DNA from 2 places in the Ancylothrix sp. D3o genome. Region 2 is predicted to be linked to the other one. Evidence: riboswitches for the same ligand, from Rfam matches in the RefSeq annotation. Region 2 holds a riboswitch; the other holds the start of a gene.

Region 1 (15,879 bases), on a different contig from region 2:
TCAGCCACGATGGGGACTATTCCCAGGCAACAGCAATCGTAGTATGCCAGCCGTCGATCAACGCGGCAGCCACAGCACCCGCAAGCACAACCCCCCTGCCTTGCGCTTAAACCTTCACCACTTTGAGAGGCTAGCAAAACACTCAATGGAAGGAGAAACCTACCTGAATCATCCTACCTTTGGCCTGCTTTACCGGGTCTGTATCGTAGGAGATTTTCAGGAATTATTCACCACCCTTTACGCACAACGCTTGTTTTTTTTAGTAACAACCGGCCCCGGAGGCGTAAAATTTGAACCATTAGGCCGCTCCGACGCTCGCCTGATGGTAGAAAACCGTTTACGCTTGTTGCGGCGCACCGGCCAGCAAAAAGAATACGAGCAACTACAGCACGTCCACCAACGAACCTTTCTCTAACTGTCTGCTAAGCGGGCGTGGCTGTCTCAAGTAAACCATTCAAAAAATCCCAGAATGTCTATTGCCGAAAGCATTGCTAAGATCCGAGCCTCCTTAAGTGAGGAAGTTCGTCTCATCGCCGTCAGCAAACAAGTGCCGACCGAAGCCATGCGAGAAGCATACAAAGCCGGCATTCGAGATTTTGGCGAAAGTCGCATCCAGGAAACCGAAACCAAACAAAAATTGCTGGAAGACTTGCCAGATATCACCTGGCATCTGATCGGCCACCTGCAAACCAACAAAGCCCAAAAAGCTTTACAGCTATTCCAATGGATTCACTCTGTCGATAGCTTAAAACTCGCCCAACGTCTCGACCGGCTCGCGGCAGAACTAAATGTCACTCCCCAAGTGTGTCTGCAAGTAAAACTCACAGATGATCCCCATAAACACGGTTTTACACAGCCACAATTACTTGAAGAACTGCCTGCCCTCATCGAGTGCCATCACCTCTCAATTCAAGGCTTGATGGCAATTCCGCCCCTAGGACTCAATGAAGGGGAAACCTTGACTTTGTTTGAAAATGCCAGCCACCTCGCCCAAGATATTCGCCAACAATGGCCCCAACTACCCCTGCGGGAACTGTCTATGGGAATGTCAGGGGACTATCATTTAGCCGTCAAAGCCGGTTCGACAATGGTAAGACTAGGCACGATTTTATTTGGAGAGCGCGGAGCATAATTTGAAAGCAGACAAATAAAAGTTGCCAATGGGTGTAAAATAAACTGTGACTTTGGGAGCAAGCAACCGCTTGTGACGCTCGATTTTATGGGCTATGCAAAAAGTAATAAGCCAGAGAAATTCTAATAAAACGAGTTCCCAAAGCAGAAAATCCTGTCAAGCCTGCTCAAAACTACCAAGAAGCAATCAACGCATCTTTAAAAACTTCCGTTACTTTGTTATAAAAATCGCGGAAGCAATCTGTAAAAACTCTTTACTTTTTGCCAAAATAACCCTAGTTGTGATGGAGCGTCCGACGTGAATAGCATTTTTTCAAAACTACGAGATTTCGTAGGTCTAAATCAGCCGGTTGATTACGAATATGACTACGAGGAAATGGAAGGAGACAGATATCAAAACGTCTACCCCCAAGAAACTGCCCCCGCACCGGCAGCCGATACCACAAACCGCAGCCGTCTGCGTGATCAATCTCTCGCCGGAACAAGTACAGCTATGATGGGATCAACGTCGGGAATGGGTTCAGCTATGAGTAATGTAATCGGTATGCCAGGAGCCGCTAACGGTATTTCAGAAGTGTTGGTGATGGAACCTCGCTCTTTTGAAGAAATGCCCCAAGCCATTCAAGCACTGCGTCAGCGCAAGTCTGTGGTACTCAATTTGACGCTGATGGACCCAGATCAAGCCCAACGCGCTGTCGATTTTATCGCCGGTGGTACTTACGCCCTTGATGGCCATCAAGAACGCATCGGCGAAAGCATTTTCTTGTTCACGCCTAGCTGTGTTCAAGTCAGCACTCAAACCGGTGTGGTGCATGATGTTCTCCAACCTCACCTGCGCCCCACCACTCGGCCAGCCGGTCAAGCCCCTTGGACTCCTGAGCAAGTCAGAATGGCTCAATAATTCTTTGATTCGTTAAAAAGTCAGTGTTAGGGCGTCAGTCAGACGTAAAATCAAAAATTGACTGCTAATTGACACCTCAAACCTGACTTTTGACCCATGACAATTAAATTCGGTATGATCGGCGGCGGGATAATGGGCGAAGCGCTCTTATCTCGCCTTGTTTCTAAGAGCATTTACCAACCTTCAGAAATTTTAGTCAGCGAACCCAACCAGGCTCGGCGTTCATTTTTAGCTCAACATTATGGTGTTGGTGTCACCGGCGATAACCGTTCTGCTGCTTGTGCTACAGATGTTTTGCTCTTGGCGATTAAACCCCAGATTTTTGAGATTGTCCTTAGCGACTTGGCCGATACTTTATCTAGTTTTCCTGAAGAAATCGCCCCGGTGGTGGTGTCTATTTTAGCCGGCACTCCTCTGAGTAAACTTGAGAGTGGTTTTCCGGGGTGGCCGGTGATTCGTGCTATGCCAAATACCCCCGCAACTGTTGGCTCCGGCATCTCTGCAATTACTGCCGGTACTTGCGTCCAACCTCACCATCTCGATTTTGCCCGCCAAATTCTCCAAGCAGTTGGGGATGTTGTCGAAGTTCCCGAATCAATGATGGATGCTGTCACCGGCCTTTCTGGTTCTGGCCCCGCTTATGTATCAATTCTTATCGAAGCCTTGACAGATGGCGGCGTTTATGCTGGTTTACCTAGACCCATAGCGGCCAAACTTGCTCTGCAAACCGTTTTGGGAACCGCCACCATGTTACACGAGACTAAAATGCACCCCGCTGAATTGAAAGATCGCGTCACCAGTCCGGGGGGGACAACCATTGCCGGACTCGCTCAACTTGAAAAAGCCGGTTTTCGTTCTGCCTTAATTGAAGCTGTTAAAGCGGCGGCGCGGCGCTCACAAGAACTCGGCAGCTAAGACGATTTTCGATTTTGGATGCAAGGGTTTTAGATGCCCAAATCTTGCTTATCTGACGATTTTAAGCTTGAATTTTTACATTTAAAATTGCAAAAATATTCCTTGTCTTTGGATGCAAGGGTTTTAAATGCCAAAAATCTTTATCCGCAGAAAATTTTCTGCTGTAGATCATAGCACACACCTCAACACCACGCCTAATCTAAAACTCTCCATCCAAAATCTCCCACAAATTCTAAAATCTAAAATCATTAAACTCTCCCAAAAAAAAATAAATTTAATAGCCTTAAAAACAGGCTAACCCATCATTTAAAATTCTCACGGGCAACTCTTTTAATAGACTCCTAGTAGCTACAAGCACAACAGTAATCTATCCAAAGATTAAGCAAACATTTATTTCTGGAGATAGAGTTTCCTTTCTATTTCATCAAATATAAAAGAATGAGAAGGGTGCCATAAGTGTTTTAAAAGCAACAAAAATCGCTAAAAAATAGGTTCTAAACCTTCTTACCATAGCCCCAATAAAACCTCAAAATCGCCTTTTCGCGGTTAGAATTCTTGCGTCTAAAAAGCTGAAATTATTTGACGCAACACAGAATGTTTACAGTCCAGCTTTTCAGGCAAGAAAGGCAACTTTACAACAAATAGGAACAACATCTACCATGCAATCAACTCAAGCCACAAACGAAAATGATGTCCTTCTAGGAACACCTAACCAGGATGTATTACAAGCCAATCAAGGCAACGACGTTATTGTTGGTTTGCCAGCAGGCGATAACACTTTTGGCAACCAAGGTAATGACTTACTCAGCGGCAACGAAGGCCCGGATACCATTGCCGGCGGCAAACAAAAAGATACCCTCCAAGGTGGCAAAAACAACGATTATTTACTTGGTCAAATTGACAATGATGCTATCGCCGGCAACATCGGAGATGACATCGGCATTGGTGGAGAAGGAAATGATACCATTTTTGGCAACACAGGCAGAGAATGGATAGGAGCCAACATCGGCAACGATTTTATTTATGGCGGTAAAGATAACGACACCGTACACGGCGGCAAAGATCAAGACTATATTTCTGGCGATTTAGGTGATGATGCACTCTGCGGAGACATCGGCGATGATGTTGTAGTTGGCCGCGAAAACAATGACTTAATGTTTGGCAATGTAGGTAGAGACTGGTTAGGAGGAAACGTCGGCAACGATATTATTTATGGTGGCAAAAATAATGACACTGTGCACGGCGGTCAAGATAACGATGAAATTTATGGCGATCTTGATAATGACGAACTTTGTGGCGATTTAGGAAATGACTTAGTTTCGGGTGGCACCGGCACGGATACTATCTGCGGAAATGCCGGGGATGACTCGCTTTTTGGCAATGAAGAAGCCGACACAATGTATGGCGGACAAAATAATGATGTGATACATGGCGGACAAGGTAATGATGTAATTTATGGCGATTTGGGCAACGATTCACTTTATGGTGATATTGGTGCGGATACCGTTTTTGGGGGCGTTGGGGATGATACTTTTGTAATCGGTCTTCGTAATGATGTGCCCGGATATCGCAGCACCGGCGGGCCGCAAATTATGGATGCCGACTGGTTGACAGAATTTGGCACCGGGAATGATGTTATTTCTTTAATTGGTGGTTTAACTTTTGACCAGCTTAATATTTTCACCGGCACAGATCAGTTTGCCGGTTATACCATTATTCAAGAGAAAGTTTTGGGTGAATATTTGGCAATTTTACCCGGCGTTAGCGTTAATTCTTTGGTGGGTGATGGCAATTTAATTCGATTTAATCCTTCAGCCAATTCTAATGGCGGTGGTGGTGGAACTCCGACAACGCCAATTGTTGATAACGGTGCTGGAACTCCGACAACTCCGACAACTCCGATAACGCCAGCACCCACACCAACACCGGCACCCACACCAACACCTGAACCCACACCAACACCGACACCGACTCCGGGGGTTGATGATGGGGGTGGGGTAACACCGACACCGACACCGGCACCAGCACCAGCACCGGCACAGGAACCAGCACCAGCACCGGCACCACCAGCTAACTCTGCACCTACAGTAGGAGATATTCCTAATCAAGTTGTTAATCAAAACGCGCCGGTTAATCCCATTCCGCTGACAGTTAGCGATTCTGAGACGGCACCGGCAACACTTACCTATAGCCTGACTTCAACCAATCCCAACTTAATCCCCAATGAAACTCTTTCCGTCAACACAACCGGCCCAAGCCCGACAATAAACTACACCCCCACCGCCGGTCAATTTGGCACCACTACCATTACTTTGACGGTGAGGGACGGTACAAACACAACGATTGAAACCTTTAACGTCACTGTTAACGCGCCGCCTGTGGCCACCGCAGATACAACCGGGCCGGTATTGTTACGCAGTCCTTATGAAATACCCGTTGCAACTTTACTGGCAAATGATACAGACCCAGATAACGGTCAACTTAGCATTACGCAGGTAACGAACGGCACCGGGGGCACGGTTTCTTTGCAAAACGGTGTTGTGACGTTTATTGCCGACACAAACTTTACCGGCAATGCAACGTTTAACTATACCCTTTCTGATGGCTCTGCAACGGCCACCGCTGCTGTGACTGTGCCGGTTACAGCGCAAGTGCAATTAAGTTCTATTGCCACCGGCCAAGGCATTCCAGCAGATACGGGGGGTTTTGCCGTGTTGGGTGAAGCTGGAGGTGATAATGCTGGTAACTCTGTAAGTTGGGCCGGCGATGTCAATAATGATGGTTTGATGGATGTTATCGTTGGTGCGTCTCGTGCAGATGTTGCGGGGGCGGGGGATGCTGGAAAAGCTTATGCTGTGTTTCTGGTAGCCAACGGTACAACGATTAATTTAAGCAATATTTCTGCCGGCAATGGCGGGTTTGTGATGAATGGCGAAGCAGCCGACGACCGAGCAGGGTTTGAAGTAAGCACTGCCGGTGATGTTAATGGTGATGCCATTGGGGATATGATCGTCAGTGCGGTTGGTGCCGATTCCAATGGTATAACCAATAGCGGTAGAGCTTATGTGGTGTTTGGTAAAAGTGATGGCGCACCGGTTAATTTCGCTCAACTGGGGGCTGCCGGCGGTGGCGGTTTTGCCATTAATGCAGAAACGGCTGATGATGAAACCGGTAATTCTGTGAGTAATGCCGGTGATGTTAATGGCGATGGTTTGGCTGATTTAATTATTGGTGCACCGCGTGCGGATACGCCGGGGGGTGTGAATGCCGGTAAGGCTTATGTGGTATTTGGCAAAACTAATAACACAGCGGTGAATTTAACGGATATAGTCGCTGGGGTTGGCGGTTTTGTGATGAATGGCGAGTTTGCTGGCAATAGCACCGGCCTTTCTGTGCGGACGGCGGGTGATGTGAATGGCGATGGCTATGCTGATGTGATTGTCGGTGCGGCTGGTTCGGATGCAAACGGTGGTGATGCTGGCATAGCCTATGTGGTTTTTGGCGGTCGCACTACGACAACGGCAATTAATTTGATTGATGTGCGGGCCGGTGTTGGTGGGTTTGCGATGGTTGGGGAAGCTGCTGGAAACCGCACCGGCACGTCTGTTAGCACGGCTGGGGATGTCAATTCGGATGGCTTAGCTGATTTGATTGTTGGCGCGACAGGTGCGGCGTCTACGGCGCAACAAGCAGGTAAGTCTTATGTCGTGTTTGGCAAAACTGATGGAACTCTGATTAATATGAGTTCGATATCTGCGGGAAGTGGCGGTTTTGCGATTATTGGGGAGTCGGAAGAAGACCGTATTGGCCGGCCTGTTCGTGCGGCAGGAGATGTGAATGCGGATGGTTTTGGGGATGTGATTATGGGATCGAATCTTTCTGATCCCAATGGCACGGCGTCGGGTAAGTCTTATGTTGTGTTTGGTAAGTCAGATACGGCGAATGTTTCTTTAACCGGCGTTGAGTCGGGACTTGGCGGTTTTGTGATGTTGGGTGAGTCGCCTTCTGATTTTGCGGGGAATGGTACTCGCACGGCGGGGGATGTGAATGGCGACGGTTTTTCTGATCTGATTACCGGTGCTCCTGGGGCCGGCCCAGAAGGTTTAAATGCTGGTAAGGCTTATATTGTCTACGGCGGTAATTTCTCTGCTGTGGTGACTCAACAGGGAACTGCGGCGGCTGATGCTTTGACGGGGACTACTGCTGCTGATGTTTTGGTTGGCGGTACCGGCAATGATACGCTAACTGGGGCCGGTGGTTTGGATGTGCTTTATGGCGGTGGCGGTGATGATGTGATTGCAATTTCGGATGCCGCTTTCCGTAGTTTTGATGGCGGTTTGGGCACGGATACGCTGCGTTTGGATGCTGCGGTTAGTTTGGATTTAAACGCTGTTAACAGCCGTATTACTAGCGTGGAGCGTATTGATCTTACTGTGGCCGGTGCGAGTTTGGCGCTTACTGGTATGAGCTTAATGGCTTTGTCGGATATAAGCAATCAGCTTGTTGTTGATGCTGTGGCCGGCAGTTCTGTTAGCTTGACTGGTGGCGGTTGGACTAATGCTGGCTCGACAGTTCCCGGTTATACCACTTACACTCAAGGCAATGCGACTTTGCTTTTGGATGCGGAGATCACTGCTCAAATTGTTTAAGGGTTTGACTTGAATTTAAAAAACCCGGTTTTTTCAGGAAAAGCCGGGTTTTTCAGTTGATTTTCGCTGAATTTCTGTTTGGGTTTATTTGCTTTGTTGGTCTGGGTTTGATTCTGATGAGTTTACTTTGGGAACCCAGTTAGGTGCGTCGGCGTTTTCCCAACCAGCGGGTCTTTTGGAGTTATACCAGGCAATTGAGCCAATGACTACAGCGGCGAGAAAGCCTACTCCCAACACTCCGAAATATGCAGTTTTGAGGGTTTGAGCGTAAGCCGCATCGGTGGCGATTGCCAGTAATAATGACATTTTTTTGTTTATCCTTTTTGTTTAGTTTCTGCGAATTTACCATGAAAATTAACAGTTTTCAATCCCCTAAACCGGCTTTTCGCTGTTGGCTTTTTTTGCTTCATATTAAAAAGGTTAGAGCCAAAAACTCCAACCTTTTGTTTTATGGGGGTTATTTAGTTGTTAAATTTCTGAATTTTTGGGTTTATAGGCTGCTCAACCAACCAATTAAACCATGTCCGGTAATTACTTCTAAGGCTAACAGCGAAACAAAACCAATCATTGCTAACCGGCCATTGATTTTTTCTGAGCGTTCGTTGAAGCCAAGTTGTTTACGGTCGTCTACATAAACTTGGGGTTCAATTGCAAAGTTATTTAAGAGTTCGCCGTGATCTACAACATAGCGGGTTTTCATTGTTTTTTCCCTTTGGTTTTTTATTTGTAACTTAATGTTACGCAATGTAAAGTTTTGTTGCAATCCTGAAAAAGTGAGGGAAACCGTACAACATAAGGGAGGCAAACCGTATATATAATTAATTTTTGGTTTGACTTTGTGCAAAGTTGGATGATAAAAGCTTTTGTTTAAGGCTGTTTAAAGGTTTAATCTGTAGTGTTTATAAAGGTAAAATGAAAAAAATTTTAATTTTGGGTGGAACGGGGGATGCGTCGGAGTTGGCGCGCAGAGTGGCGTTGTTGGAAGGTGTAGAGGTGATTTCTTCGTTGGCGGGACGAACTCGCAAACCGGCAGAGGTGGCTGGAAATGTGCGGGTGGGGGGTTTTGGCGGTGAGGCTGGGTTAGGAGAATTTTTACAAAACGAAACAATAGATTTGGTGGTTGATGCGACACATCCGTTTGCGCGCTGCATTTCGTTTAATGCGGCGGCGGCTTGTTTGGCGTGTGGGGTCGAGCATTTGATGTTAATTCGACCGGCTTGGGAAAAAATGGAGGGAGATCAATGGATTGAGGTAGAAAGTAATGAGATGGCGGCGCAGGTTTTGGCGGGTTTTAAACGGGTTTTTTTAACAATTGGCCGGCAAGAGTTGGCGGTTTTTAGTAATCTGCCGGATATCTGGTTTTTGATGCGGATGATTGACCCACCGGCACCCCAAATGCGAATTCCCAAGGGTGAGTTATTGTTGGATAAAGGGCCGTTTTCTTTGGCGGACGAAAGAGCGTTATTAGTTAAATATAAAATTGACGTTATTGTTAGTAAAAATAGTGGGGGAGAGGCGACTTATGCAAAGATTGTAGCGGCGCGGGAGTTGGGGAAGCCGGTTGTGATGGTTGAGCGTCCGCCGGTGCCAGGGGGTGAAGTTGTGACGGATGTGGAAAGTGCTTATTTATGGATTTTAAAGAAATTATTTCAATGATAAAAACCCGGTGTCTTAAAGAAACCGGGTCTCGGAAATTGGCTTTTTTTTAAATTAAGCTTCTTGCCAAAGTTGGCGAACACGACCTTCGGGAAGCCAACCGGCAATTTCTTGAATTCGCTCCTCAGATAACTCATCTTTGGTAGCAGAAAAAACGGCTTTAATGACTTTTTCGCGGTCTACAATTGGCTGTCCGCCTTCATTGGCGACGCGGAATAAAAAGCGATCTGAGTCAATTTTAAAAATGCCTGGGCCCTGCCAAGGTGGACGAACCCGACTCAGGAACCTTACGATAGGATTGCTATCTTTCCAAATGTCGGAAATTTCCATTTGGAGCACTTTTTCGTCGGTTTCCATTACTTTTTCATGCAGTTCTGCTTCGACGCGATCTGCTGCTTCGGTTGTCATCATGTCGCGCATGACACGATAAACAATTTCCGTCATGTCTCTGGCGTCGTAGGGATCGGCAAGTCCCCCTTGCTGCATGACTTTTTCGAGAAATGAGCGATGCTCTTCTGGAATAAGCACTCGTTCATCTTCTATTTCTGTGGGATCTATTTCTGGATAATGCTTGTTTTGAACATCCATTTCTAACCACCTTTTGATGTTTTAATCAAAATATGCGTTTCCCCTACACTTTGTCATATTTGTATAATTTTTTACTTCAATCTAAAGGTTGAAATTGGCCGCTGCTTGCTTTTGAGTCTTTGGAGAGAGGTATCGTATTTTGAGGGATTTTTCATCTATCAAAAGGTTGATTTATTAGTTCTTTATAACTACCCATTGTGTCACCGGCGCCATTGCTTTCCAGCCTAAAAATTTACCAATGGGTTCGGCCCTTTGTATGGCAATTCTGCTTAAGGTTCCGCCGAGTTGTTGTTGCCATTCAAAGATTTTTTGCTCACTTTCAATGGTAACAGCGTTTGCTACTAACCGGCCTCCAATTTTTAAAGAATTCCAGCAAATTTCAAATAACTGTTCAGTTGTCACTCCTCCCCCGATAAAAATAGCATCAGGTTGAGGTAAGTCTGTGAGAATTGCCGGTGCTTTTCCTGCAATAATTTTGAGGTTAGGAACGCCTAAAGCTGCGGCATTATCTGCGATGTATTGCAGTCGGGTGGCATTTTGTTCTATAGCTATTGCTAAACACCGGCTATGACTTCGCATCCATTCGATACTAATGGAACCACAACCGGCCCCCACATCCCACAATAATTGTCCGGGTAAAGGTGAAAGTGCGGCTAAAGTTACGGCTCTAATTTCACGTTTTGTGAGTTGTCCGTCATGGTGATAAGCGTTATCTGGCAGGCCGGCTAACCGCGAATATCCGATATTTTTTTCTTCAGAAATACACTCAACTGCAATGGTATTTAAATCGGCAATTTCTGGAAAATTCCAGTCAGCCGCCACGCCTTCTATAATTTGCTCTAATTCTCCCCCTAAACGTTCTAAAACGATAATTTGGCTTTGTTTAAATCCGGCTTTATTTAAAATTTCGGCGACAAGTTGGGGCGTAGATTTTCCAGCACTTAAAATTAATAATTTTGCCCCTGGATAAAGCACAGCGTTGAGTAAATTTGGATCTCGACCACATAAACTTAACATTTCCACTTCGGCAAAACACCAACCTAAGCGAGAACAAGCCAAACTAAAAGCAGAAAAATGGGGAATAATTGACATTTCCGAAATAGGAATTCTGCGGGTTAAGGTTGCGCCAATGCCGTAAAACATGGGGTCGCCGCTGGCAAGCACACAAACGCTTTTTCCGCGTTTTTTAATGATTTCTTCAATGGTGGTTTCTATGGGGGAATTCCACAGCAGTTTTTCTCGTGTATCGGTGGGGGGAAGCATGGCTAAATGCCGGCTTCCACCAATAATAATTTCGGCGTTATTTAAGAGAGTTTTGGCTAGGGTAGAAAGGCCGGTTATTCCGTCTTCACCAATGCCTATAACTGATAGCCATTTTTCGCTTTGGGGTGTTATATTAGCCGAGATTGGAGAGGTGTTAAGAGGAAGCATAGAGGTAAAAAATACAAAATTAACTAACCAGATTTTTGCATTTTAGCACCGGCCTTGTCGCCTTTTTTAAATGTTTCAAAAAAAGCAGAATTAGAAATTGAGTTTTGTTCTAGCGCCTCAACTCAAGGTATTCTTTAAAAATAATCGGCTTTTTAGAAGATAAGCATGGTATGCTTTTTTGGCTTGGGGTAAAAAAACATTTTTGGATCTCAAGATACCCTAAAGTGGTATATTTGGGGAAAATCAATCGGTTCTGGCGGGGGTCAGTCGTCAGACGCAAGGGGGAAAGTTCGGTGGAAATCCGGCGCTGTCCCGCAACTGTGATGAGGCTGTCTGTCAATCTCTGAGTCAGGATACCCACCGATAACAAAGGTTAATTATGTCGTCATCTGCGAGGTACGGGTGAAAATGAGTTCTGGATTAGTTCAGGTTAAAAAAAATCAGGAAGTGTCAAAAACTAGCTCTTTTTTGTTAAGAATTGGTATTATTTGTGCGGGTACTGGCGTTAATTTGCTTGGTTTTATGATGCCGGCTTCTGCACATCACGCAATGGATGGAAAGCTGCCAATTAATGCTTTTCAGGGATTTATTTCTGGTTTAGCGCATCCGGTAATTGGAGTTGATCATTTGGCGTTTGTTGTGGCGGTTGGATTGTTGGCTGCAACAACGCTTCAAGGAATTATGATTCCGGTGGCATTTGTATTAACAGCTATGTTAGGAACGGCATTACATTTAATGCAAATAGCTGTTCCAGGTGTGGAGTTATTGGTTTCGGCTTCCTTGGTTTTATTTGGCATTTTCTTGGCGATGAAAAATACGCCTAACCGCCTGATTGTTACGGGTTTGGCTGCGATTGCCGGCTTGTTTCACGGCTACGCCTATGGTGAAGCAATTTTTGGGGCTGGAATGACAGAAGTTATGGCATATTTAGCAGGGTTTACTGTTATTCAGCTTGTCATTTCAATGGCTGCATTGTTTGTGGGTAAAGCAGTTTTGAAACATACCTCAAAAGATGAACCGGCCTTGACATTGCGGTTTGCCGGCTTTGTGATTTTGGGTGCCGGTGCAGCATTTTTGACTTCGGAAATTGTGGCGACGTTATTGCCGGTTTAAGCGAAAATATAGCGTTGTTTTAAAAACTGATTGTAGGGATGGGTTTACCGACAACTGCGCCACCCAAAAAAATCAAGGTTAAACCCACCTCTACAACTATTAAAAATTTTTGTTCTTGAATTTCTCAGCGGCGATGGAAAAAAGCGATTGTTTGGTGCAATTTTCTCAAAAAATGACTTGTCCGGGGTTATTTTATGGCACTTCTACCTTTGACGGCATTTTATCGCGCATTCGCCTTGCCGGTGGAATGCTAAATGCTCAACAAGCGCGAGAAGTTGCCAATTTTTCCGAACAATTTGCAGACGGTTTTATTCAACTCACAAATCGTGCAAACTTCCAATTTCGCGGAGTTTCTCAAAACCTCCCTGAAAAAGTTTTCAGAAATTTACAAGCCTTAAAACTTGCCGCTGCTACGCCAAAAATTGACCATCTGCGTAATATCATGGCAAGTCCGACAGCGGGAATAGATACTCAGCAATTAATTGATACTCGTCCGCTGGTGAATGCTTGGGATGAAACGCTTTCTAATTATCCAGAATTAGGGGAATTGTCCGCTAAATTTAGTGTAGGATTTGATGGCGGAGAATCGGTGCCGGTTTACCATCATCCTAATGATATTTGGTTTATCGCCACCGGCCTAAATCAAGACGTTTATTTTCGCTTGTATTTGAATGCCGAAAAGCGTGGAAACCTGGTTAACACCGGCATTCTTTTAGAACCAAAACAATGCCTGCCATTCACCCTTGCACTTGCCAAAACTTACCTAGAACTTTCCCCAGAAATTCCCAAAAAAACCGGCAACAGTAAACCACGTTTGCGGCAAATTATAGCACACTTTGGCAGAGAATTTTATCTCGAAAAAGCAAAAAGCCTGCTAAACTTTCCGCTGACACGCAACTTTGACTTGCCAGAATTACCGCCAGAAAATCTGGGAGAATACCGGCATATTGGCATTCATCCCCAACGACAAGCAGGATTATTTTATCTAGGAATTGTCATTCCAATTGGCCGGCTTCAAGCATCCCAACTAAAAAAAATAGCCGAATTATCCGAAATTTATGGCAGCGGAAACCTGAGACTTACACCTTGGCAAAACTTGCTAATTCCTGATATTTCAAAACAAAAAATTACTCAATTACAGCGAGAAATAGAAAACCTCGGATTATCTGATTCACCAATTCATCCTTATGCCGGCTTGGTTGCCTGTGCCGGTAGCAAAGGCTGTGCAAGTTCTGCCACAGACACCACCAATCATGCCTTAATTTTAGCCGAACATTTGCAACAACAAAACCTTGACATCCCCTTAAAAATTCACTTCACCGGCTGCCCAAAATCCTGTGCCAAACATACCCCCAGCGACATCACCTTATTAGGCATAAAACACGAGGAAAATCAAGAATTTTATCAAATTTATGCAGGATACAACCCCGAATCATTTGGAAAACAAATTTACGAAAACGTAAGTTTCCCTCAAATTCCAAAACTCATAGAACGAATGCTAAAAGCCTATCAAAAAACGCGAATTAACCCCCAAGAAACCTTTAGCGAATTTACAAACCGCCATCACCCAGACGAACTCAGAAAATTATTTCAATAATCTGTCATTTGCCAATTTTTTAACACCCAATCAGCAATCCCCAAAAAATTGATATGCTTGAATACATCCGTAAGGGCGAAGACATTTACCGTAAATCTTTCCAAATTATCCGAGAAGAAGCAAACCTCGAAATATTACCACCAGACTTAGCAAAAATAGCCGTCCGCATGATTCACGCCTGTGGGATGATTGATATTGTCAGCGAAATAGAAGCCTCCCCCGATGCCGTAAATTCCGCCAAAAAAGCCATCAATAACGGAGCACCAATATTGTGCGACTCAAAAATGGTAGCAGAAGGAATAACAAAGGCAAGATTACCGGCAGAAAACCCCATCATTTGTACATTAAATGACCCCCAAGTTCCAGCAATTGCCAAACGCATTGGAAACACCCGATCCGCCGCAGCCTTAGAACTTTGGAAACCCCATTTACAAAACGCAATTGTTGTGGTAGGAAACGCACCAACCGCCTTATTTTATTTACTAGAAATGTTAGATAATGGTGTGGAAAAACCCGCCGCTATTTTAGGCTTTCCAGTAGGATTTGTTGGCGCCGCCGAATCAAAAGCAGAACTCGCAGCAAATAGCCGAGGAGTGCCCTTTATTACATTACATGGCCGGCGGGGAGGCAGCGCCATTGCCGCCGCCGCAGTCAACGCTTTAGCAAAAGAGGAAGAATAATGCAAACCGGCAAACTTTACGGATTAGGAATTGGCCCCGGAGACCCCGAATTACTCACCCTAAAAGCCTATAAAATCTTATCAAAATCACCCGTTATTGCCTATCCACTTTCCCCCAACGGAAAAACCCTAGCGCGGTCAATTGTTGCCCAATATCTGCAACACAACCCGATAGAAATTCCCATGTATTTCCCCTTCAAATTAGAAGAATCATCCGAACCTTATTACGACAAAGCCGCTGAAAAAATTGGCGAATATCTCCAACAAGGATTAGACGTAGCCGTATTATGTGAAGGCGACCCATTTTTTTATGGCACTTTCATGTATATATTCAACCGGCTTTCTGATAAATTCCCCACAGAAGTCGTCCCCGGAATTTCTTCCATGATGGGAAGTGCATCAGCTTTAGGAACCCCCTTAACCTACCGAAATGATGTATTTATGGTATTATCTGCCATCTTGCCGGCAGAAGTTTTAGCAGAAAAATTAGCCCACGCAGATGCAGCCGTTATTATCAAATTAGGCCGGCATTTTGGCAAAGTTTATCAAGTCTTAAAAGACCTAAACTTAAACCATCGTGCTCGCTATATCGAACGCGCTACCAGCGAACATCAACGGCTTGCAGATATTAATCAAATAAGCCCCGAAGAAGTCCCCTATTTTTCAATGATTGTCATCCCCAGTAAGTGGCAACCGTAAACGTGAACCATCGATCCCCCGCCCAATTTTCCGCACAATCCCCCGCAATTATTATCCTCGGTCAAAATAGCCTTTCTGTCGCCAGACAAATTTTGACCGTTTTGCCAGAAGCCAAAATTTACGGCTTAGCAAATCGCACCCAAAACGTCGATATTTCCTTTAATAACTTTGGCGAAACTCTCAAAGAATTATTCAGCCAAGGCACTCCTATTATTGGCATTTGTGCCGCCGGCATTCTCATCCGAATTCTTGCACCTTTGCTATCAAACAAATGGCAAGAACCGCCCGTTTTAGCCATTGCTGAAGATGGCAGCGCCGTAGTTCCTTTATTAGGAGGATTGCAAGGAGTTAATCACTTAGCCCGTCAAATTTCCGCCGGTTTAAACGTCGCCCCCGCCATCACCACCACCGGCGAAATACGCTTTCAAACCACCCTTTTATCCCCCCCCACCGGCTACCATTTAGCTAACCCTGATGACGCCAAAACCTTCATCTCTGATTTATTGGCCGGTGACAGCTT
Region 2 (15,879 bases):
AAGGCACAATTTTAACTCCGGGGCGGAGTTCTTTTTGTAGCCAATTAGTGATTTTTTCGCGGGTTTGGCTGTCTACTAAATCGACTTTGGTTAATAATACTAAATCGGCACAGGCTAATTGATCTTCAAACAGTTCTTCAATGGGGGTTTCGTGTTCTAAATTGGGGTCACTTTGGCGTTGTTCATTTAAGGCGTCAAGATCGGGTGCGAGGGTGCCGGATGCGACGGCTTCACAGTCAACAACAGTAATAACACCGTCTACGGTGGCGCCGGTGCGAATTTCGGGCCAGCGAAAGGCTTGTACAAGGGGTTTTGGTAAAGCTAACCCAGAGGTTTCTATAAGCATACAATCGATTTTGTCGCGCCGTTTGAGAATTTCTTGCATAGTGGGTAAAAATTCCTCTTGAACAGTGCAACAAAGACAGCCATTTGTAAGTTCTACAATGTTGTTTGTCGGAGTTTCTTCTTCATCGCAAACTTGACAAGATTTTAGTAAATCTCCATCAATACCAATTTCGCCAAACTCGTTAACTAACACTGCTATTTTACGGCCTTGATTGTTTTGCAATAAATGACGAATAGTAGTAGTTTTGCCACTACCAAGAAAGCCGGTGATTACTGTTACAGGAATTTTTGCTGACATAAATCGCTCTTAGATTGTGAATTGTGTACTGTAAAACGGCCTTGTAAAAACCAAAAACCCATCCTATTTATCTGCGTTTATCTGCGTTTATCTGCGGTTTTTTTTTAAACCCCGGCAAAAACAGGAGGAATTTTAGCAATAATGCCTTTCTTTAAAACTTCAGGACGTTCTGACCAAGGCAAATTTCCGTCAGATTTAGAATAATATAAACCGGCACATTCTAAAACAGCATCGGCAGATTCATTAACCGGCAAATCACCAAAAAGATAGGTGTATTTTCCGGGTGCAGAAAAAGAGATAGCACAAGCGTGACTGCAAGCACTCATGCACTCCACCGGCACTAGAGAAAAGTTTTCTCGCAAGTCCCAATTTTGGTATTTTTCTGTTAAGTTTTCGATGAACTCTTGACCGCCGCTTTTGCCTTGACGCTTGCCGTCTTTCCAAACGGATGCACAAGTTTTGCAAATAAATAATGTGTGTTGGGGCTGCATATTCGTGATTATTGTTTGACAATGGACAGGGAAATTTATAGCTTTTCTCAAGTAAGTGAATTCGTCAAGAAACCCTGTTTTTCAGCCAGGGGAATGTCACAGAGATAGCTGATAGAAATAGGGATAACCGGCTAGTTTCTGCGGCGCAAGGGGGCCGGTTAAAGACTGGATTTTTCGCTGATAAATGTTGTTTTCATCTGTACCTCGCAGATGGGTTGAAGGGTTAATTTGTTGGCCGGCGGGCGTTCTGACTTTCTTGATGTTTGCTGCATCAAATTACAGTTGCGGGACAGTGCTGGATTTGCACCAGGCTTTCCCCGTTTCCTTTGGTGGCTGCTCCCCACCAAAACCGGCTTGTGTTTTATGATTCTATCTCATTGGGGTTGTTTTGGGAAGTGGGCAGTTTTTTATTTAACCACCGAAGTGGGATTAACGCAGATGAATAGGATGGGTTTGGGGTGGGTTTGATGAGGGTTTTTATTGGGGTTGTTGATCTTCTTCTGGGGTGGGATAGGTGGGACGGGAAAGGAATTTTTTTAGGAAGGGGATAATGGTTTCTGCGAGGCCGGTGGGGTTTTCTTCGTGTAAGCCTAATGACCCCGGTAGCCAACATTTTTGGGTGGCGCTGAAGCTTACTAATACTTCCATTTCCATGCGCGATTTTGGGGGGCTTTGTTCGGGAATGGCTACTAATACGGGGACTGGTAATGGTTGGAATAAGTCAATAAATTTGGCGCGGTTTTTAATGATATCTAGTCCGCCGGTGACGAAGGCTGCTGAGGCAAAACGCGCATTTTTTTTCTGGGTAATTTTGTGTTTTTCTTTGATAAAAGTGGGGGTGACGGTGTTGGGGTTGGCGAAGACGTGCCGGCGGATCATTAAGCTGAGAAAGGGGGGTAAGGTGTTGAGAAAATAAAGAAATTGTCCGATAATTGGAAGGTAAATAATTTTTTTGATTATGTTGAAAAGCCACCTTTTTTCTCCCATGAAGGTCGGCAAGGGGCCGCGCCAAGTAGGGGCAATTAATACTACCCATGACCACAGTTGCGGCAGTTGCATTACATAACCCGCCCCATGTCCGGCTGTTATAACAACTATTTGTTCGTTAAAATTATCTCTAACAAAGTCTCCTAAAAATGTTAAATAAAGGGCCGGTTCGTAGTTAAAGGGCGGACGTTCTGAACTGCCAAATCCCGGCCAGTCTAGGGCTATGACTTGAAAATGTTGGGCTAAAAGTTCGGCTAGTCCGCGCATTTCTGTGCGTGAGGATATGCTGCTGAAGGCTGGTAGTAATAAGATTGGGGAACCGTAACCAAGGGTTTCATAAATGACGCTGACGCGGCGTTTTTTCCACGTCCATTGATATTCGTGTACGCTGCCGCCAATGCCTTGATCGGTGGCGGGGGAAAATCCAGAATGTGCTTCTACTGTTGGGGTCATGGGGTTAGGGAGTTGAGGGATAATTTTTAGAATAGCAGGGCTGTTGTTTGTTTGGGAGTTTATTTATTTTAACCGCAGATGTAGGCGCAGCCGCGCGTAGCGCTAAGCTTGCGAACGCAGATGAATAGGATGGTTTTTTGATTATTGGGTTTGATAAGTATGATGGTATTATAAGTTAATTTTAAAATGTTGGGTTACATAGTTTTTATGTTGGTTGATTTTGCTTGAATTTTTAGGTTTATTAATTTCTTTGTTTCTGAGATGCCCTAGGTTAAAATTATATTTTGACTACGCCTAAAAGTCGCATTTTAGAATGTAACAGTCTTCTACGTTGGGACAAAAATTTTAATTAAAATCGCTTTCTTATCAGATATTTTTCTCCGGGGTGATGAGTGCTTAACCATCGGCTTTATTTATTTTTAACCCCTGTTTTTCCTTAGAAAAAATCTATTTTTTCGGACTTGACATTTTTTTCTTAATATGATATGTAGAGATAGTTTTTATGAAGAATACAAATAGTTACCCCCGGAAATAAACTATATATTAATTCTACAAAAGCAAGTTACAATTAAAGTGTTGAGGCCGTTGTCAAACAAGATTCCCTGACAAAACCTATTTCATAACAGACCGTCCCTAATCTTACCTGCATTAACAACCTTTTGAAAGGAGGAGTAGGAAAATCAATCAATTTATTAAACTGAAAAACCTAAACTTGTTGATTGCTTGTACCTGCAATCTGCTGTAACTACGAAGAACCCTCACCCAACAGGCAAATACCGTGTTAGAAGCCTTTGTTTTCGCAACAATTATGTGCGGATTTTTCGGTATCCTCCTCAAAAAAAACTTGGTGATGAAAATCATCTCGATGGATGTGATGAGTGCAGGGGTTGTCGCCTACTATGTACTGATTGCATCGCGTAATGGTTTATTCACCCCCATTTTGTCAGATGCCAAAAATCTCGCTTTTGCCGATCCAGTCCCGCAAGGAGTGATCTTAACAGCTATTGTTATCGGTCTTTCAATTCAAGCATTAATGTTAGTCGGGGTAATGAAGCTGTCACGGGATAACCCCACCTTAGAAATCGACGAAATTGAAAAAAATAATACCCCATGAATAACCTTACAATTGCCTGGATCGTATTCCCGTTTATTGTGGGGTTCGTTATTTATTTGTTCCCCAAACTTGACCGCTATCTCGCTCTTTTGGGAGCTATTGTTTCCGGCGGCTATGCCTTTTCTCTGTTAGTCCAACAGTCACCGCTAAAACTCCAATTAATCGATACTTTTGGTGTCACCCTAGAAGCAGATCAATTAAGCGGTTTCTTTATCTTAACCAACGCTCTTGTCACCGCTGCCGTTATTCTCTACTGTTGGGACACTGGAAAAAGCGCGTTTTTTTACGCTCAAGCAATTATCTTACATGGCAGCGTTAATGCTACCTTTGTTTGTTCAGATTTTGTAAGTTTATATGTTGCCTTGGAAGTAAGCGGTATTGCCGCCTTTCTCTTAATAGCATATCCCCGGACAGATCGCTCGCTTTGGGTGGCGTTGCGTTATCTATTTACTAGCAACGTCGCTATGTTGTTTTATCTCATTGGCGCAGTGCTCGTTTATCAGGCGAATCATTCGTTTGCTTTTGCCGGTTTGCGTGAGGCTCCTCCAGAAGCTCTTGCTTTAATTTTTCTGGGATTATTAGTAAAAGGAGGGGTGTTTGTATCGGGTTTATGGCTACCGTTAACTCACTCAGAATCAGAAACGCCGGTGTCAGCTATGCTGTCGGGAGTTGTTGTTAAAACCGGCATTTTTCCCCTTGTTCGCTGTGCATTAGTTATCAGTGAAATCGATCCCATTGTCCGGTTTTTTGGCGTTGCTACCGCGCTTTTTGGGGTGTTTTATGCCGTCTTTGAAAAAGATAGCAAACGGATGCTTGCCTTTCACACAGTTTCTCAGTTAGGGTTTGTGCTTGCTGCACCAGAAGTCGGTGGTTTTTATGCGCTGACGCATGGTTTAGTTAAATCAGCACTGTTTTTAATTGCCGGTTCTTTACCGAGTCGCAACTTTAAAGAATTGCAACAAACACCCATAAATACCCCCATCTGGATAGCCTTGGTTATAGCTAGTTTTTCTATCTCTGGCTTTCCCATGTTATCTGGTTTTGGCGCGAAGGTTTTAACTATGAAAAATCTCGTACCTTGGCAAGTAATTGTGATGAATCTTGCTGCACTGGGGACGGCAATATCTTTTGCCAAATTTATCTTTTTGCCGCATCAAAAGGTAGAAAACGCAGAAAAAATGCGGGCCGGTTTCTGGGGTGCGTTGATTGTATTACTCGGTGGGCTAATCTTAGCAAATGTTATCTATTATGATGCCTACACCTTGGAAAATATCATCAAACCCCTGGCAATAATTGCCCTGGGATGGTTGGTTTATTATTTTATCTTGAAAAAATCGACCATCAAACTGCCGCGTTTTGGCGAAAAATTTGATGATTTAGTTGGTTTTATGAGTCTGGTTTTAGTGTTTCTATTTTGGATGGGGTTTGCATGGTTGGGCATTTAATTTTTCGCTTAACAATTTGGTTTCTCCTCACGGCTAATTTGAGTCTGGAAAATATCATCATCGGTGTTATCATCGCACTTTTATTGCCGCGAAGTTACACAGAGCCAGAAGTTTTAAAAGATTGGGTTTCGGTGGTGGGGAAGATTTTATGGGCGCTTCCCCAGGCATATATTGAGGCATTTGAGCTTATTTTTCGCCCCCATAATGAAGAAGATGTGATTTTGGAGAGGGTGACAACACAGCGCTCACGTCGTCTCATTTTCTTGGATATCTTTTTGATTACTTTTACGCCGAAAACCATTGTTATCAAATACAACCAAAATGGCTGGTATGAAGTACACCGCGTAATCAGGAGGAAGCCGGCATGAATTGGTTACTAATTGCGATGATTGGCAGTCTACTGATTCCCATCTATGATGCTTGGCAAAATGATAATATCTGGCAGAGAATGTTAGCTTTTGCTAGTCTTTCGACTAAAGCATCAATCATTATTTTGTTTGTCTCGGTTTTGCGTGATGATTGGATGATTGGCATTGTAGCAGTTATTATTTTGACTGTGGGAAATGCCGGTTTAATGTTGTTGTCACACATCATAAAAAGAATGAGTGAAGCATGATTAATTTCTTAAGTTATGGCTGCATAGTGATAGGAATTTTCTTCTGGTTTTGGGGGACTTCTCACCTACTAAGTGATCGTTCAGTTTTGTTTAAATTGCATAGTCTTTCGGTTTCAGATACTCTTGGCTCGATGATTATTATTATCGGTTTGCTGTTGAAGATTCCGAAGCAATGGCCTTTTCTAATTCTGGCGCTTATTTGTTTGGCGCTTTGGAATACGATGTTAGGTTATGTGTTGGCTTATTGTTCGACGAAGAGGAGTAAATATGACGGATAATTATCTTTATTTCATAACCGCTTTGATGCCCTTGGCGGCTTGTATTTTGGTGATTCAAACTAATCCCTACGATGCTTTGGTGATGCGGGGGATTTTGGGTGGGGTATCGGCAATGTTGTATGCAGTTTTCGGCGCGGCGGATGTGGCTTTGACGGAAGCTTTAGTGGGAACGATGCTATCAGTTACGCTTTATGCAGTGGCGGTGCGTTCTTCTCTGGTGATGCGTTTGGGTGTGGTGAAAGATGAGTTGGTTGAGGCTGAGGCGGAACATCCTTTTCGCACAGTTATTGAGCAGTTAAGGGAGATTTTTCGTAAGCGTTTTTTGCGTCTTGAGTTAGTGCCTTATTTGGATAGGGAAGAGTTGCAACAAGCGCTGATTGAAAAAGAAGTGCATGGGATTTGTATAAGAGGAAAAGATGGGGAAGAAAAACCAGTTTATGACACGGTAGTTCGCCTGCATCGTCTTTATGAAATTCTGCAAACTGAAGTTTCTACAACAACGAATTTGAGTTATAAAAGTTATTCTGATTTAGGGGGTAAGTAGTTATGAAGTGGGTATATATTGCTGCGGGAATAGCGATGTATTTCAAGATGTTTGCACTGCCAAATGCGGCACCAGATTTTGGGGCTTCAATTGTGGAAACGCTTGTTAACGAAAGTGGGGTTCCTAGTGCGGTGGCAGCGATTATTTTAAGAAATCGTCTCTATGACACGATTTATGAGGTGATTGTTTTTACTATTGCGATTATGGGCTGTCAATTTTTGCTGGCTAATGAAAAGCCGGTGACTAAAATGGTTCAGTTTAGTGATGAAACTTCGGTGATTTTGGCTCGTTTGGGGGCTACGATTTCTGCTTTGGTGAGTGTTGAATTGGCGATCCGGGGGCATTTGAGTCCGGGTGGTGGTTTTGCGGCGGGGGTGGCCGGTGGTACTGCGATTGGTTTGGTGGCGATTACGTCTTCTACTGAGTGGATGCAGGGGGTTTATAAGCGTTGGAAAGCGGCGATTTGGGAGAAAATTTCGGTGCTTGCTTTTATTGTTTTGTCGGCTGTTACTTTGGCCGGTTATGAGTTACCACACGGTGAGTTAGGCGGACTTTTTAGTGGGGGTATTCTTCCTCTTCTTAATGTTTTGGTTGCGGTGAAGGTGGCTTTGGGTTCTTGGGCTGCTGTTTTGATTTTTATTCGTTATCGTGGTTTGTTGTGAGTGATGGGGGGTGGTTTTTTTTGATGGATTTTTGGCCGGTTTTGGGGTTTAAAATAGAAAGCAGCGTTTGCTGAAGTTAAGGAGGAAAATATGAGTGTTATTCAGGCGAAACGTTTTACGCTGGATGAGTATCACAAACTCGGCGAATTGGGGTTTTTACATGAGGATGATCACATCCAATTAATTCGAGGAGAGTTGATACAAATGGCTTCAAAAGGTAGAGCGCACGAAACTTGTTTGAGGAATTTATTAAGAGAGTTGCCAAAACTGGTAGGGGATAGGGCAATACTACAATGTCAGGCTCCGATTAGTGTACCGCCTAATAGTGAACCGGAACCGGATTTTGCGATCCTTCAAAAGAGGGATGATAATTATTTATCGGCTCATCCATCGGGGAGGGATGTGTTATTGGTGATGGAGGTTTCGGATTCATCGATTGATTATGATCGGGATGTGAAACAGTCGCTTTATGCTGAGGCGAGAATTTCGGATTATTGGATTTTTAATTTGTTTGATTATCAGCTTGAGATGTACAGTGAACCTTATCAAGATAATAAAGGGAAGTTTGGGTATTTGAATAAGCGTATTGTTTTGCCACATCAAAGGGTGGCGTTGTCTTGTTTTCCAGATTTGTTGTTAGATTTAAGTCGCGTTTTTCCGCCTAGATTGTAGGGTAAAGTGGGGCCGGTGGGCCGGTGTCAATATTTTTTTATGCAAAACCTTGACAAAACCTCAGCGGTATGCTTAGCTTAATTTAACGCAGAACAAATGACAAATTCTAAAGCGTTAAACGTCGGAGTTTGTCTCATGTCCTGAAATGTCAGGATACTGCGGTGCCTCTGGGTGTAATACTCGGAGGCAAAGTGAATAGGTCGTTGGAAGTGTGTTGATTTTGGCAGAAGTTTCCCTCTGTTAAATTCAATGCCTTTAAAACTACTCGTAGTGTAAAAGCTAATTGCAGCTTAATATCGGGTAATTTCTCTCGAAATCAATGCACTTTTAACGATTTATTCACTTTGCCTTCAACTATCGTGCCCAGAAGCACCACAGTATCCTCACATTTCAGGGTTTGAGACTAAACCCGAACCAACCACCCACCGTAAAAAGTGGTTTACAGATCAACTTGCTGAAACTCATGTAGTAGTGATGAGTTTCTTAAAAGTTTTTCTATTAGCGCTTAAATATTTGATTTTGTGCTGCTTTTGCAAACATTAACTGCAAAGGAGCTTAAAGACAATGAACCCTCAACAAAAACGAAGCAAAAAGCAAAAACTCATCGCTTTATTTGGCGCTAAGTGTTGGTGGTGCTGTGAATGTCTTCCAGAAAACCAGTTAACTCTTGATCATCTTATACCAAAAAGTCGTGGAGGTTCTAACTCTCCTGAAAACTTGCGGCTTGCTTGTGAAAAATGCAACAAATCTCGTGGAAACAGTCTTTATCCTCCTAACTCGAAACAGGGAAGCTGTCTCTAGGTAAAATTTATATTCAAAACTCTATTTAATATGCTAAAATAGAGTTTTGAAATCCCACCGCTTTTAGCGGTTTTTTTATGACTATAACCCCAGTCAACCTTGAAAACAAAATCACTTCTAAACTTCCTGACAAAATAACCGAACAAACCCAAAAACCCACAGATATGCACAAAATTTTGAATTTCCGAAATCAACAACTTTTACTCCGTGCCCTAACTCATCGCTCCTATGCCAACGAAAATAACGGCGAATGTGAACACAACGAACGCCTAGAATTTTTAGGAGATGCTTTGCTGAATTTTTTAAGCGGTGAATATCTGTACAAAAATCATCCAGAAATGGCAGAAGATCAACTCACCCGCCGGCGAGCAGCACTTGTAGATGAAAAACAACTCGCAAGATTTGCTGAAATAATAGGTATCACCTTCAAAATGCGTCTCGCACAAGGCTTAATTAAAGAAGGAGGCTTTTCTAACCCTAATTTACTCAGCAGCACCTTTGAGGCTGTTGTTGGCGCCTACTATCTTGATAACAATTCAAACATTGAAGCAGTCCGTCCTATTGTGGAAGAGTTATTTAGTTCTGTCCCTGAAAATGTGGTAGAAACTCGCTCTATTGTAGATGCAAAAAATCGATTTCAACAATGGGTACAAGCAAACCTTGACCCAAACCCGCCTAAATATGAGACATTCCATGCCGGCGGACTACCTCACGCCCCCGAATTTTTATCTAAGGTTTATGTGGGTGAAAAACTCTACGGAGAAGGCAAAGGACGCAGTAAAAAAGATGCCGAAAAACGCGCTGCTGAAGATGCTTTATCCAGGGTAAAAACCCACACACCTTGACCAAAAAATTCTACGTTTGCATTAACACAAGTTAGTAGAAAAAAACCAGAAACAGAAGAAACATAAACAAACCGGCCCCCAAAACAGCAACCGGCCCACTTATCAAAAGCAGGCCGGCTATTCAAGTTCAATTCCTCAAAGTTGTGTTTAGTTTTAAAAAGAAACCAGGAGTTATTTACGAACCCTGCGTTTAGTTTTTTCATGCCAATAAGCAGTGAGTATTTCTGGATCTGGAGGGCCGGCAAGACAAACAACAGTTAGACCTCTTAAGTGATCAACAAACTGATAATAAGGGCTGTGTCGCAAGCTGCGGTCATTTAACGTATAAACAAGCGCCCCTCGGCTAAAACCCTTCGTTCCATACATCAAAGCAACTTCAATCATCGCATTACTAATAGCGCGTTGTTGTTGCCTTCTTTCCAAATGATTAACATCCTTTTTGCGATGTACAGAATTCAGATGGCCGATTTCTGACTTATGACTGTCGCCCTCGACTAATCGAGAGATTTTTCTGTTGGCATCCATTTTGTTTGACCTCAATTTTTGAATTCATCTGCACAAATGTTCGGTAAGTTGATAACATAGCGACAAAAAATAGCGAAAATCTGACAGAAACTTAATCGAAGGCGCAAGCGCCACTGCTGTAAACGAAGAACCCAATGGCAAAACGTACAGATTTGTAGATTTTGCGCTAAATTTTGGCTTCGGCAGGGCCCAAATGTCCCTACCCTAACCTAGCCTTTTTTGTGAAAAAACTGCTTTGCTGAAAATTTTAACAAAACAACCAGCCTGTCGGCTCGTTATTTTAGTGACCCACACTTTCTCACAAAAACCTTGACTAGGTTATAACAAAAGTTTTCCCTTTATTTAGTAAGAATTCACACCGGCACTCGCAGCCAGTGTTACAAATTATTGACATTGTTGCGAAATTTATAGAAAATTAAAGTAAAAATTGATACTTTTCCTGAGCAAGCCGGTAGAGCAGACACTAGAATAAAGCATTCAGTACAGCCATAAACAAACAGATAACCCCACGCCCCGTACAGACGTTCCGCGCCTTACGTCTCTACCCTCACCGGCACTGCAAACCATAAAAAATAAACCTTTCCTAGTGAGGTGAGTTGCCACGAGGAAACAAATAACAAATAGCCGCGATACCCGATAAAGTCAGCGAACTTACAACCAAGATAGACAATAATAGAGGAGTCATAGCTGAAAAAAAGGTAAATTTCAACTTTTTAACCAAATAATTACCAATCCCAAAACAAGCCAAAGCCAGAAAAATTTTAATAACAAGGTTCGGGCGCATAAATCACAGACCGCGTATTTACTCCCCAGAAATAATCTCTTAAATCTGCTTGCTTCACCCTTAACTTTTGACCTTGACAAACAACATCATTTAATTTAGAAAGAGCGTCATTTTCTTGACTAAAACTCGACAACTTGACCCAAGCACAATTTACTTTTTCACCGGCCACAGGGAACCCCATAATCATTTCTTTAACCGTCCCATATTTAGCCAAAAATTCTAAAACCTTCTCCCCAGAAAAATCAGCCGGTAAATTCTCAATAAAAATCGTCATATAAATTGCCCTCCCAAGGAATTATTACAACCTCTAAAACTGCACAATCCCAGCAAAGCAAAGCTAGGCTAGACATTTTCAAACTATCAGGCCGGTGTGACAAAGCCAACTCGCTGTTATGTCAATCATTTGTCAAAAATCAAGCCAAAAGCAACCAAAACCGAAACGTTGTCCCCACTCCCAGACTACTTTCCACAAAAATCTCACCCCCTTGCAACTCCACCAACCGCCGCGAAATAGCCAAACCCAAACCACTCCCCCCAGAATGCCGGCTGCGAGCGCGATCCGCCCGCCAAAACCGCTCAAACACATGAGGTAAATCTTCCGGCGCAATCCCTGGGCCGGTGTCTTTCACCGCCACCCAAACCTTACCCGCCTCCGTCCAAGCGCGAACAGTAATAGAACCGGCCGGCGTATAACGCAAAGCATTTCCCAACAAATTCACCAAAACCTGCTCCGTTCTATCAATATCCGCCAAAACCAGAGGTAAACTTTGCGGACAATTTAAACTCAAAACCGGCCCATCTTCTAACACCTGTGATGAAAACTTTTCAATTAAAGAAACCAACAACAAACGCAAATTTACCGGCTGTAAATTAATCGCTAAATATCCCGACTCCGCCTTAGAAATCTCCTGTAAATCATTCACCAACCTCTCCAAACGCTTCGTTTCTTTAATCAAAGTTACATACACCTCCGGCGAAGCATCAATCCTCCCCTCAGCCAACTCCTCCAAATACCCCCGCATCACCGTTAAAGGAGTTCGCAACTCATGCGTTAAATCCCCCATTAATTGCCGGCGTCGGCTTTCCACATCCTCCAAACTCGAAGCCATTCGATTAAAACTCCTACTCAATTTATTAAGTTCGGGAATTTCAGTCATCGGCATCCTTTCTTCCATCTCCCCCGCCGCAAACTTTTGAGTAATTTCATCCATTTGCATCAAAGGCAAAACAATCCGCTGCGCCACCCAATAACTCAACCCACCCGCCGCCGTTGTCCCCACCACAACCGCCCAAAACGTGCTCCGATTCCACGCCAATTCAAACCCCTCTAAAATTTGCGTCCGCGCATAACGCAAAGTAAAACCCGGCCCTTCCAACTGTTCCAAATGCCGCACAAAAAACTGCGGCGAAGAAACCTTACTAATCGTCACCAAACTCCCCACTCCCACTATCATCACAAATAAATGGGATAAAAATAATCGTGGTTGCAATCCTATTTTTTTCATTTTTGTTTTGTCATTTTTCTTTTGTCAAGGCAGGCACAGGGACACTGCCCTTAAAATCCAAATTTTATCTTAAGCACCGCTATCTTCAAACTTATAACCAACACTAATCACCGTCTTAATAAAAGTCGGATTCGCCGGATCAGGTTCAACTTTTTTCCGCAAACGAGCCACATGAGTATCAACCACCCGCTCATCCCCAAAAAAATCATCTCCCCAGAGTTTCTCAATTAATTGAGAACGATTCCAAACTCTTCCGGGGTGACTTACAAAAGTAGCCAACAAATTAAACTCTAATGTCGTTAAATCCAGCTTTTCTTCTGCATTTGGGCTGAGATATCGTGAGGCAGTATGCTGGTCTAAATCCACCGTAAAATGTTGAGTACGATAAACTTGGCTTTGCCCTCCTTGACGTAAACTTCTCCGCAACAAAGCCCGCACTCTTGCCACCAATTCACGCGGACTAAACGGCTTCACCATATAATCATCCGCGCCGGTAGATAACCCAATTACGCGGTCAATTTCCTCTCCTTTTGCCGTTAACATCAAAATATAAGGATCTTTAGCCCCTGGTTTTTGGCGAATCCTAGCGCAAACCTCCAAACCATCCAACCCCGGAATCATTAAATCCAAAACAATTAAATCTGGTTGTTGTTCCCGAAAAACTTGCAACGCATTAATACCATCCCGACATACCCGACAAGAAAAACCCTCAGAGTCAAGAGTATGCTGGATCAGCTTAGCAATTTCTGGCTCGTCTTCAACAATTAAAATATCCATCTTTGATCAGTTTATATTTTTAATATTAGATTTTAAACCAAAAGTCGGCAGCACGATGTGTCGCCCTTAGCCAACCCTCCGCAGAGTTGATTCCTAAAAGCCCTCCACCGAGAGGCTTTTTGTTTAACACCGGCCCTCATTTATTAGAATAAACATAGCCACCGGCACGAGATTTATTTTACTTTTTCCTTATCGAGAAGAATTTAAGGGTGCGTTCGGAAATCGGCTGTCATCAAGTTTTGATGGGGAATCCGCGATTTTTGACTTCAGAAAGCATTGCAATTGATTGTTTATATGCAGTGCATCCGTCTCAGCCTTACAGAGAACAAAAGCATTTAAAGAGTTTGATTTTTGGCAGTAAATCTTTGATATATGTGGCGCGAAATAGTTAATAATAAATAATTTTGTAATATAAATATCCAACGATTAGGCTGCATTTGCTGACGACGACTGTGATCTAAAATAGCAGTGCTATTGCGTCACTGTTGAAGGGTTTGCGCCGGTTAACTAAACATTAGTTAAAATGGCCGGTGAAACCCCCCGAACTTTAGGGGCAAACGGTGTCTGGGGTTGCCCCAGGCGAAATTTTGCCAAAATTATCATTAAGACTTGAATTGTCGCAAATTCAGCAATTCTTGAGGAGAAGCCACTAATTTAATAGTTGCCGAGGTAATTTCTTGATGTTCGTTTAGCAGAAATAACCAGTTTATATTCACCCCAAAGTACGGAGTTTCTACCCTCCCAGACACACTCACTTTCAGGATATTTTCAGCTTCTAATTTTTCAACAATTCCTTGCTGGGGATAAAGTTTCATCGATTTAGCTTCAGCTTCCAAATACCGGCCAATCGCTTCATTTCCCACCACCGGCTCTTCAAACGGCGGATTCAATTCTCCATCAGGTGCAAACAACCGTGCGGTTTCCATAAAACTCCCGCTATTCATCGTTTCAAAATAACGCACAACCACCGGCTCGTTAATACCTTCAAATTGAAAGTCATTTAATTTAAAAGCTTCAGATTTAGGAGTCATTTTTTCCACAGATTGCATAATAATTAACCTTCAAAGTAAAAATGGGTACACATCTACACAAAACTTATTATTAACCAGCATAAAATCCTTCAGCAAAAATTGCCAATCACCCAAAAGTCTGATTAAATTCACCCTTAACAAATCGGTAATTTCCATCAAAAGCAGTAAAAATTTTAATCTTATTAGTGCTAAGAAACCCCCAATTGCCCAGCCGCTGGTATGCTATGATACTCTCACTATATCTCAAACCCCTGCGTGACTATTGACTTGCTTTGAGAGTTTGCCAAAACAAACCGCCTGAAAATAAAAGCTCAAAATTCCTTATAAAACTACTCAATTTCAAACCAGTGAACTCCCATCCCAACGCCGCACAAATTAAACAAAAAGCCTTAGAAATCGGATTTCATAAAGTTGGAATCACACCGGCAGTTTCGCCTCAAGATAGCCCCGAAGTCGCCCGTTTGCAAAACTGGTTAAACCAAGGCTATCAAGCAGATATGAATTGGATGGCGAACCCGAAACGGCAAGATATCCGCCAAGTCATGCCCGAAGTGCAATCGGTGATTTGCGTAGCGCTTAATTATTATACACCAAACAAACACTCCCAAGACCCCCAAACCGCCAAAATTTCCCGCTATGGATGGGGGAGAGACTATCATAAAATCCTCCACAAAAAGCTCAAACAATTTGCCAACTGGTTACTAGAACAAAACCCAGAAATTCAAGCTAGATATTATGCAGACACCGGCCCCATTCAAGATAAAATGTGGGCACAGCGAGCCGGCATTGGATGGATAGCAAAAAACAGCAACGTCATTACAAGAGAATATGGATCTTGGGTATTTTTAGGAGAAATTTTAACCAACTTAAAATTAACCCCAGATCAACCCCATACAGAACATTGTGGCACTTGTACGCGGTGTATAGAAGCTTGTCCCACCAATGCAATTGTTGAGCCGTTTGTAGTAGATGCAGGCCGGTGTATTGCCTATCATACAATCGAAAATCGAGCCGAAAAACTGCCAGAAGAAATTGCCTCAAAAATGCAGGGATGGGTAGCAGGATGTGATATTTGTCAAGAGGTTTGCCCTTGGAATATTCGATTTTCTCAACCTACAGACGTTAAAGAATTCGAGCCTTATCCAGAAAATATTGCTCCCAGCTTAGGAGAATTAGCCGAAATTTCTGAGCAAGAATGGAGCCGGCGTTTTACAGCCTCAGCACTGCGAAGAATTAAACCCGAAATGCTACGCAGAAATGCCAAAGCTAATACAGAAACCTCTTCCCCCTAACCTGTTTTACAAGGGGAAGATTTTTCTCCAAAATCGCCTTTAATAAAATTAAAATTAGCCCATATATTTGAGCAAATTCTCTGGCGCGACAGGCATCACTTTGCGATAATTCATCAGCCATGCAAGTTTTCCTAAAAGGCTCAATTAACAGCCGCCGCCACTATTCCCCAGCAGCCAAATTCAGGGGAAGAGAAATCGTAAAACGAGAACCCTTACCCGCCTCAGAATCAACAGAAATCGAACCACCTTGCAACTCAGCCAACTTGCGAGTAATTACTAAACCCAAACCCGTCCCCTGGTACTTGCGAGACAAAGAAGAATCAATCTGAGAAAACGGAGAAAACAAACGCCGCTGGTTAGCCGGCTCAATACCAATTCCCGTATCCCAAACCATAAAATTAATCAACTCACAAT

The links. Region 2 has a riboswitch for cobalamin ahead of NG798_RS05715 (DUF1636 domain-containing protein). Riboswitches for the same ligand answer to the same signal wherever they lie in the genome.
Region 1: it holds a riboswitch for cobalamin, as region 2 does, so the genes downstream of both, NG798_RS08940 (HupE/UreJ family protein) here and NG798_RS05715 (DUF1636 domain-containing protein) in region 2, are expected to answer to the same signal.

What each region holds. Positions count from the first base shown of each region.
Region 1 covers NZ_JAMXEX010000003.1:359,503-375,381, forward strand. The annotation lists gene acpS (holo-ACP synthase) at 1-110, shown strand, start outside; gene pipX (transcriptional coactivator PipX) at 146-415, shown strand; gene NG798_RS08895 (YggS family pyridoxal phosphate-dependent enzyme) at 470-1,132, shown strand; gene NG798_RS08900 (cell division protein SepF) at 1,430-2,032, shown strand; gene proC (pyrroline-5-carboxylate reductase) at 2,129-2,947, shown strand; gene NG798_RS08910 (Ig-like domain-containing protein) at 3,607-7,596, shown strand; gene psb35 (photosystem II assembly protein Psb35) at 7,681-7,902, opposite strand; gene NG798_RS08920 (chlorophyll a/b-binding protein) at 8,087-8,296, opposite strand; gene NG798_RS08925 (cobalt-precorrin-6A reductase) at 8,509-9,252, shown strand; gene NG798_RS08930 (DUF2267 domain-containing protein) at 9,307-9,840, opposite strand; gene cbiE (precorrin-6y C5,15-methyltransferase (decarboxylating) subunit CbiE) at 10,015-11,271, opposite strand; cobalamin riboswitch at 11,503-11,651, shown strand; gene NG798_RS08940 (HupE/UreJ family protein) at 11,680-12,384, shown strand; gene cobG (precorrin-3B synthase) at 12,518-13,981, shown strand; gene NG798_RS08950 (precorrin-8X methylmutase) at 14,035-14,661, shown strand; gene NG798_RS08955 (precorrin-2 C(20)-methyltransferase) at 14,661-15,359, shown strand; gene cobJ (precorrin-3B C(17)-methyltransferase) at 15,362-15,879, shown strand, end outside.
Region 2 covers NZ_JAMXEX010000002.1:344,912-360,790, forward strand. The annotation lists gene cobW (cobalamin biosynthesis protein CobW) at 1-643, opposite strand, end outside; gene NG798_RS05715 (DUF1636 domain-containing protein) at 748-1,134, opposite strand; cobalamin riboswitch at 1,354-1,503, opposite strand; gene NG798_RS05720 (alpha/beta fold hydrolase) at 1,612-2,574, opposite strand; gene NG798_RS05725 (NADH-quinone oxidoreductase subunit K) at 3,353-3,688, shown strand; gene NG798_RS05730 (cation:proton antiporter) at 3,685-5,133, shown strand; gene NG798_RS05735 (Na+/H+ antiporter subunit E) at 5,118-5,501, shown strand; gene NG798_RS05740 (hypothetical protein) at 5,498-5,749, shown strand; gene NG798_RS05745 (monovalent cation/H(+) antiporter subunit G) at 5,746-6,027, shown strand; gene NG798_RS05750 (DUF4040 domain-containing protein) at 6,017-6,571, shown strand; gene NG798_RS05755 (Na(+)/H(+) antiporter subunit B) at 6,574-7,233, shown strand; gene NG798_RS05760 (Uma2 family endonuclease) at 7,324-7,905, shown strand; gene NG798_RS28135 (HNH endonuclease) at 8,470-8,706, shown strand; gene rnc (ribonuclease III) at 8,784-9,551, shown strand; gene NG798_RS05770 (hypothetical protein) at 9,723-10,076, opposite strand; gene NG798_RS05775 (RNA-binding protein) at 10,838-11,134, opposite strand; gene NG798_RS05780 (cell wall metabolism sensor histidine kinase WalK) at 11,274-12,365, opposite strand; gene NG798_RS05785 (response regulator transcription factor) at 12,435-13,142, opposite strand; gene NG798_RS05790 (hypothetical protein) at 13,352-13,534, shown strand; gene NG798_RS05795 (nuclear transport factor 2 family protein) at 13,745-14,191, opposite strand; gene queG (tRNA epoxyqueuosine(34) reductase QueG) at 14,521-15,465, shown strand; gene NG798_RS05805 (PAS domain S-box protein) at 15,626-15,879, opposite strand, start outside.